Regions from separate parts of the Rhizobium sp. NXC14 genome, predicted to be linked through region 2. Evidence: predicted binding sites of a transcription regulator. Region 2 holds the regulator's gene; the other holds the start of a gene.
What was found. Region 2 encodes LexA, which represses DNA repair genes until DNA is damaged. Its sites were predicted from a motif close to TGTTCNNNNTGTGTTCNG; they were not measured.
Positions count from the first base shown of each region.

Region 1: NXC14_RS14645 (UvrD-helicase domain-containing protein) is a predicted target of LexA. The motif match lies at 2,824-2,841, and genes of this name have one in related genera.

Region 1 is NZ_CP021030.1:2,959,683-2,964,109, forward strand. It holds gene NXC14_RS14635 (PrkA family serine protein kinase) at 1-1,793, opposite strand, end outside; gene NXC14_RS14640 (VOC family protein) at 2,196-2,672, opposite strand; gene NXC14_RS14645 (UvrD-helicase domain-containing protein) at 2,884-4,427, shown strand, end outside.
Region 2 is NZ_CP021030.1:2,092,310-2,096,736, reverse strand. It holds gene kdsA (3-deoxy-8-phosphooctulonate synthase) at 1-385, opposite strand, end outside; gene NXC14_RS10335 (VOC family protein) at 382-1,278, opposite strand; gene lexA (transcriptional repressor LexA) at 1,477-2,193, shown strand; gene NXC14_RS10325 (ComEC/Rec2 family competence protein) at 2,174-4,427, opposite strand, start outside.

The DNA of each region.
Region 1 (4,427 bases), 870 kb from region 2:
AGATCTTCGACCTGCGAGAACATACGCTTCTCGATGACTTCCCGGATTTTCTCGTAGCTCGTCCATGACGGATTTTTTCCGCCATTCGCTGCCCGCGATCTCAGTGAGAACTTGACGATTTCGTTGCGGAAATCCTTCGGATTGGCGATTCCCGCCGGCTTTTCGATCTTCGTCAGCTCCTGATTGAGGAGCTCGCGGTCGAGAAGCTGACCAGTATCGGGATCCTTGAAGTCCACATCTTCGATCCACGCATCGGCATAATCTACGTAGCGGTCGAACAGATTCTGTCCGTAGTCCGCATAAGATTCAAGATAGGCCTTCTGTATCTCGTTGCCAATGAACTCTGCGTAGCGTGGCGCAAGATCGGCCTTGATGAACTCGAGATAACGCTTCTCGACATCATCGGGAAACTGCTCGCGACGGATCGCCTGTTCCAGCACATACATCAGATGGACGGGATCAGCGCCAATGTCAGTCGTGTCGTGATTGAAGGTGGAGGCGAGCACTTTGAAGGCGAAGCGGGTCGATATTCCGTCCATGCCTTCGTCGATACCGGCAGCATCCCGGTATTCCTGGACGCTGCGGGCACGCGGATCGCTTTCTTTCAGGCTCTCCCCGTCATAGGTGCGCATCTTCGAGAAGAAGGTCGAATTCTCGTGCTTGCGCAGACGCGAAAGAACGGAGAAACGCGCCAGCATTTCGAGCGTTGCCGGGGCGCATGGTGCGTCCACCAGTTCCGATCCCTCGATCAGCTTTTCGTAGATCCTCTGTTCTTCTGTCACCCGCAGGCAATAGGGCACTTTGATCACACAGATACGGTCGATGAAGGCCTCATTGTTCTTGTTGGCCTTGAAAGTCTGCCACTCCGCCTCATTCGAATGAGCGAGGACGATTCCGGAGAAAGGTATGGCGCCGATATTCTCCGAGCCGATATAGTTGCCCTCCTGCGTTGCCGTCAGCAACGGATGCAGCATCTTGATCGGCGCCTTGAACATCTCCACGAATTCGAGCACGCCTTGATTGGCGCGGTTCAGCCCGCCCGAATAGCTGTAGGCATCCGGATCGTTCTGAGAGTAGGTTTCCAGCTTGCGGATATCTACCTTGCCGACCAACGAGGAGATGTCCTGGTTGTTCTCATCGCCTGGCTCGGTCTTGGCAATTGCGATCTGGCGCAATCGCGAGGGTTGTATCCTGACGACGCGGAATCGGGAGATATCGCCTCCGAAATCGTCGAGCCGCTTCAGGCACCACGGGCTCATCAATCCGTTCAGCCGCCGCTGCGGGATTCCGTATTGCTCCTGCAGGAGCGGGCCCATCGTCTCCGGATCGAAGAGATTGAGCGGGCTTTCGAACACGGGGCTGATCTCTTCGCCCGCCTTCAGCACATAGATCGGATGCACTTCCATCAACTGCTTCAGCCGCTCAGCCAAGGACGACTTGCCGCCCCCGACCGGACCGAGCAGATAAAGAATCTGCTTGCGCTCCTCGAGCCCCTGCGCTGCATGCCGAAAGAAGGAGACGATGCGTTCGATTGTCTCTTCCATGCCGTGAAAACCGGCAAAGGCCGGATAAACCCGGATCGTCCTGTTCATGAAGATCCTGCCGAGGCGCGCGTCCTTGGCGGTGTCCACCATCTGTGGTTCGCCTATGGCAGCGAGCAGACGCTCGGTGGCGTTGGCATAGGCGATCGGATCGGTCTTGCAGAGATCAAGATATTCCGAGACCGACATGTCGCTTTCGCGACGCGCTTCATAACTGCGGGTAAACGCATCGAATACGGATTCACTCAGCATGGGACCTCCATTAAGGTTATGCCGCAGGCTCTAAGCCGTATAACCATCGAGATGGCCACGGCGTTCCTAAGAATCAATAGTTTCGTAGGTATATTCCACGCTGACCGGCCGTTTGTGGCAATGCACAAAATTGTGCATGCACCGGTATTTTTTTACTCTACGAAACTGTTTCTTATTGTAGTTGAGAAAAGGGGCGTCGCGATATCAGCACATTTAGCGACGTGACATGAAGGTCAAAAAGGTGTGCAATAGCGCCCGTGATTCGAGCCGTGGAAAATCGGCGATTTCCCGCCGGCAAGAGCAAGCCGGCTCTGATTGCGGGGCAGTGAGCGCGCCCCCGCAGGATGAAACCGGGCGAAGTCACCCCTGCCCGGTTTATTGCGATCGCGCGCCTCCCGGCTCTCAGCCGTTGAACGCTTTCTCCAGCGCAGCCACATCGATCTTGACCATCCCGAGCATGACTTCGGTGACACGCCTTGCCCGCTCGCGATCTTCGTCGGCGATCATCTCGGAGAGAGCGCGCGGCACGATCTGCCAGCACAGGCCCCAGCGGTCCTTCAGCCAGCCGCATGCCTCCGGCGTGCCGCCATTGGCGAGGAAGCCATCCCATATCCGGTCGATCTCCGCCTGGCTATCGAGAAGAACCGCGATCGAGAACGAGTGGTTGAAGCTATCGAGCGGGCCGGCCTTCATCGCCAGGAAAGCTTGGTTGCCGAGCGTGAATTCGATCAGCTCGACGCTGCCGGGAGGCCCACTCGGCGTTTCCGCCGGAAGTATGGTGGTGCGGCCGATCCTGGAATCCGGAATCATCGACACGTAGAATTCGACGGCTTCGCGTGCCTGCTCGGCGAACCAGAGATTTGAAATGACCTTCGGCATAGACAGCCTCCTTGTTGGCGAGTATCCCGGACTTCTGTCCGTGCTTCGAGGACGTCTGGTCGGCGCCGGTTCCGACAGGCTGCGATCGGAATTTTTCGCCCGCTCACCCGCGGCAGCCTCGCCACCCGCACCCAGGCAATAGTGGTGGTTCGGGAATGAAAGCAGAACATCTTTTCTGGTCTTTCCTTCCCGAATCACTACATTACGCGCCATGAGCAATAGTTTCGACGATATTCCCTTCTTCGACGAAGAGCCCGGCGAAGTGGCGCGCAAGCCGCAGCCGTCCGTCGCTGCAGCCGGAAGACCCTCCGCTGGCGGCGGCATCGCCGCCCGCGCCATGGCGGCGCGCGACGGCGGCAAGCGGCCGGATTATCTCGCTGGACTGAACCCGGAACAGACTGAAGCCGTCGAAACGCTGGAAGGTCCTGTCCTCGTGCTCGCCGGCGCCGGCACCGGAAAGACACGCGTGCTGACGACCCGCATCGCCCACATCCTCAATACCGGCCGCGCCTTCCCGTCGCAGATCCTCGCCGTCACCTTTACCAACAAGGCCGCGCGCGAGATGAAGGAGCGCATCGCCCTGCTCGTCGGCGGCGCCGTCGAAGGCATGCCCTGGCTCGGCACCTTCCATTCGATCGGCGTCAAGCTTCTGCGCCGCCATGCCGAGCTGGTTGGCCTCAGTTCCGATTTCACCATCCTCGACACCGATGACGTCGTCCGCCTGATCAAGCAGTTGATCCAGGCCGAAGGTCTCGACGACAAGCGCTGGCCGGCAAAGCAGTTCGCCGGCATGATCGACACCTGGAAAAACAAGGGCCTCGGACCGGCCGATATTCCCGAAGGCGATGCCCGCGCCTTCGCCAATGGCCGCGGCCGCGATCTCTATTTCGCCTATCAGGCGCGCTTGTCGACGCTGAACGCCTGCGATTTCGGCGACCTGCTGATGCATCCGATCGCGATCTTCCGCAAGAATCCGGATCTCCTAAAGGAATATCACGGCCGCTTCCGCTATATCCTCGTCGACGAATATCAGGATACCAACACCGCCCAATATATGTGGCTGAGGCTGCTGGCCCAGCGCAGCAAGGGCGAGCCGCAGAATGTCTGCTGCGTCGGTGACGACGACCAGTCGATCTATGGCTGGCGCGGTGCGGAGGTCGACAATATTCTTCGCTTCGAGAAGGATTTCCCCGGCGCCAAAGTGATCAAGCTCGAGCGCAACTACCGATCGACCGAACATATCCTCGGTGCCGCCGCCCATCTGATCGCCCATAATGAAGGGCGTCTGGGCAAGACGTTGTTCACCGATCGCACCGATCCCGATGACGTCAAGGTGCAGGTTCACGCCTCCTGGGACTCCGAGGAGGAAGCCCGCGCCATTGGCGAGGAGATCGAGCAACTCCAGCGCAGCAAGCATCTGCTGAACGACATGGCGATCCTGGTGCGCGCCTCCTTCCAGATGCGCGAATTCGAAGATCGCTTCGTCACCCTTGGCCTCAACTACCGAGTCATTGGCGGCCCGCGCTTCTATGAGCGCCTCGAAATCCGCGATGCCATGGCCTATTTCCGGCTCGTCGCACAACCGGCCGACGACCTCGCCTTCGAGCGCATCATCAACACGCCGAAGCGTGGCCTCGGCGATACAACGGTGCGTGCGCTGCATGATTATGCCCGAGCCCGCGACATCCCGATGCTGGCGGCAGCGGCCGACATCATCGAAACGGACGAGTTGAAGCCAAAGGCGCGCAAAGCCCT
Region 2 (4,427 bases):
TCTGACGGCAGAGGAAGGCCGGGATCTGCAGAACATCGACCACCCTGGCCACCTCGGCGCATTGCTCGGCCGTATGGACGTCGGTTATGACGGGAAAGCCGAATTCCTTCTTGAGGTCGGCAAAGACCTCCATGCCCTTTTCCAGGCCGATGCCGCGTTCAGCCGAGAGCGAGGTACGGTTCGCCTTGTCGAAGGAGCTCTTGTAGACGAGGCCAATGCCGAGCTTGCCGCAAAGCTCCTTCAGCGTGCCGGCGACCATGAAGGCGTGATCCCGGCTCTCCATCTGGCATGGACCGGCGATCAGCGACAAGCGGCCAGTATTGGAAAAAGTCACCTGGCCTTCGCCTTCGCCGATCCTGACTTCGGAATTCGTGTCGGTGCTCATCGTGTTTCCTCGAAGGCGAAGAGCGCACCCTGCCCGGGCGTGGGCTTCACCAGAATGCGATTGTTCTTGCGTGTGAATGTGATCCCGTTAGCACCCAAATGCGCTTCTGTCACGGCAAGATCGATGACGGTGAAGAGGATTGCCCGCCCCCGCAGGCCGCGATCGGCTGATGAGACAGCGGTTTCGAAATAGGCCTCCAGCCCTTCCGGCGTCATCAAGCTGATCTTTGCATTCGATGCCGCGATATTCACGCCGAAACCGGTTTTCTCCACCGCCGCCTGCCCAATCGCGAGCCCGACGAAGGCGGCGAATGCCGCCGGGTCCGGTGCACAAAGTGCGATCTCGGCAATGCCGATCACGCCATTGGCGTGCGTCTCCAGCGCGGCGCGATCTGTAGGGAACGAATTGATGCGCTGGCAAGTAAAGAGAAAGAAATCGGGGGCGCGCAAATCAGCTGCAAAGGCCAGCTTAAAGCTGCCGACGCTCTCCGAACCGTCCGGCATCCGCATCGGCCGGCTGAACTGCAACATCTCACCGGCGCTCGCGCCGTTGCTGACGAAGCGCTTATGATCGAGGTCGGCATCCTCGCTGAGGAAGGCCAGCGCAGAAAGTCCCTCCTCGCCGCAGCGGAAACGGAAGGCGCGATTGCGGGCGATGAAGACGTTGCCCTGGCGGGCCGCTGCCTCGCTCTCGTCGACACTCGCCACGCCAAGCGGCTCCAGATAGGTCTTGTCGGCGAAAAAGACGCAGGCATTCTCCGTTCCGAAGGGATGGCGTGCATCGGCGGCGACGGTGAAACCGAGCTTGCCAAGCCTCTCACGCGCCAGATCGATATTGACCACGGGCAGCACGACATGATCCAGCGGGTGCGACCTGGCGGAATGCGCGTTCATGAATATCCCTCCTGAAACCGGCAAGAGATGTGCGACAGCACCTCCCTCAATGCAAGACATGTGCGCCAATCCGGCAAATGAAAATAAAAATCTCCACGAGTTGACGTGAACTTTTACGGAAATTTAGCTACTTGCGGAACACATATGGAACATATAGTGTCCGTTCTGGATTTGTTTCAATCACGGGGTCTGACGTCGATGCTCACGCGCAAACAACAGGAGCTTCTCCTTTTCATCCATGAGCGCATGAAGGAATCCGGCGTTCCTCCCTCTTTCGACGAAATGAAGGATGCCCTGGATCTCGCCTCGAAATCCGGCATTCACCGCCTGATCACGGCGCTTGAGGAACGCGGCTTCATTCGCCGCCTACCGAACCGCGCCCGGGCGCTCGAGGTGATCAAGCTTCCGGAGGCCTATAACCCCAGTCTTCAGCGTCGCGGTTTTTCGCCGAGCGTCATCGAGGGCAGCCTCGGCAAGCCCCAGCCGGTCGCCGCCCCCGCTGCGCCAAAGCCGGTCGCCGACAATGGCAACTCCGTCTCCGTGCCGGTCATGGGACGTATCGCCGCCGGCGTTCCGATCTCGGCGATCCAGAACAACACCCACGATATCGTCGTTCCTTCAGATATGCTCGGCTCCGGTGAGCACTATGCGCTGGAGGTCAAAGGCGATTCGATGATCGACGCCGGCATCTTCGACGGCGACACCGTGATCATTCGCAACGGCAGTACCGCCAGTCCCGGCGACATCGTCGTTGCCCTCGTCGATGACGAGGAAGCAACGCTGAAGCGTTTCCGCCGCAAGGGCGCCTCGATCGCGCTCGAGGCCGCCAACCCGGCTTATGAGACCCGCATCTTCGGGCCCGACCGGGTCAAGGTGCAGGGCAAGCTCGTCGGCCTCATCCGTCGCTATCACTGACGCCGGATGGGCTGGAATCGGTAAAACGATCATTGCGCCAATCATAGGCGCGATGGCGCATCCATGGTCGCGACAAAGCATCGAATGCGGTGGCGACCTCCAGGCCGGCATCGGCGAAACGCAATTCGAGCGAGCCGGTCCTACGCAGCGTCTCGCCGGTGAAAAGCGTGCCACCTGAACGGCAGCTGTTGAAACGCAGACGGACCGAGGTCACGACGATATCGGCCGTATCGCAGGCCGGGCCGAGATAGGCGGCATTGTCGATGACGGTGACGATATGGCCATTGCCAAGTCTTGATGTGCACCAAGCCTTCTTGACGCAGGAAAAACGGTTTGCTTCACCGCCTGCTGCGGCTGCCCGCATCGCCGCACTCGCTTCGTTCTGCTGATCGCGGGAAAGCCTGACACGGCGGCCTTCTCCTTCCGGCGGGATGGCCGGACCATCCAGCATCTTCGGCGGATCATGTGTCGGCAGCACCAGCGCTCTCTGCCACTGGTCGAATATGAAATCCGGCGGGTTTTCACGGTTGGAAGCTATTGCCTCAGCCGCGACGACCGCAACCAGACTGCCATCCTCCGAAATCAGCAGATCCGGCGGCCGGGGAACCGGCAGAAGCAGCACGATGAGCGTAGAGATGGCGATGATCGAGGTGCCGACGTGGCGCAGCCGAGTGCGCAGCAGCGTCAGCAGCAGAAAGCCTGCCACCGCCACTGCGAAATACCAGGCGGGCAAGCGGCCGATGCCGATATCACCGCCCCAGCCGGACACCGTCTTGGCAACCGCAATCACCAGATCGAGGCCGAATCCGACGACCTTCCAGAGCGGAGCGTCCAAACCGAAAAGCATGAGCAACATCGCCAACAATCCGGCCGGCATGACGATGAAGGAGATAATCGGCATCGTCGCAAGGTTTGCCGGCAGGCCGTAAGCCGTCAGGCGATGAAAATGCTCAATCGAAAACAATGCGGTGGAAAAGCCGCCGATCAGCGAGGTCAGGAAGACGCCGCCGAAGAAACCGGCGACGGCAACCACCGGCCTCATGATCGGCAGTTTCAGAAAAGCGTTTTCGCGGACACGCCTGTCCTTCCACAACTGATAGCCCGATACCAAGGCCAATGTGGCGGCAAAGGACATCTGAAAGCTCGGTCCCAATACTTCCGAAGGTGAAATGGCGATGATGATGAGCGCGGAGAGAACGACATTGCGCAGGCTGATCGACGGCCGGTCGAAGAAGACGGCAATCAGCATGATGGCCATCATGATAAAGGCGCGCTCGGCCGAAACCCCGAAACCGGAGATCAGGTAATAGGCGGTGACGGCGATGAGCGCGCCGGCAGCGGCGATCTTCTTTGTCGGATAGGCTTGGGCGACGCCGGGAAAGAGGCTGAGCAGCATCCGAAAGCCGACGAAGAAGATGCCAGCCGACAGCGCCATGTTGAGGCCAGAGATCGCGACGATATGGGCAAGGCCGGACTGGCGCAGCGCCTCCGTCGTCGCGTGCGATATGGCGCACCGTTCGTCCGTCACCAGGGCAGCGGCAAAAGCGCCGGTATCGCCGGGCAGGATCGATCTTATGCGGTCGCCGATGCTGCTGCGCAGCCGGTAGAGCCATTCGAGCAGAGCCTCCGACGTGCAGCTGGCCGCCTGCAGGCCTGCCTCCAAGTCGAGTTTCTCCGGCGCACCATAGAAGAAACCGTTGGCGCCGATGCCGTCGAAATAGGCACCGAAGGAGAAGTCGTTGAGCGCGGGAAGTGCGGGGCCCGCCGGCGGCGTCAGCCGTGCCTTGCCGGTGATGATGTCGCCGATCTCGAAAGGCGCATCGGCGCCCCGGACGATCGCGGTGATGCGTCTCGGCGGCCGTTTCAGCTCCGGAGCCTCGGTGCCGGTGACGGCAAGAATGTAGCGCCAGCGCCCGCGGCCGTCGCCTTCCCGGCGTTCGACCCGGCCGGTCACCGCGGTCGTCACGGATGAATCGAGGATCACCGTCGAAGCCCGCCAGCTCTCAAACTGAGCCGAGAGCATGCCGCCCGCGAAAAGTGCCAGCGCCATGAAACTTGCGCGCAAGGCCGGCCGGCTGGGACCGGTGAGGAAAACCGCGGCCGCCGACACCAGCAAGCAGAGCAGCGATGGAACGAGGGGCAAATCCGATGCCGCAAGAAACCAGAAGGCCGATCCGGCTCCGAGGAAGACCGGCGAGAACAGCAGCATTCGGCCATGATCGGCCTCTTCGCCC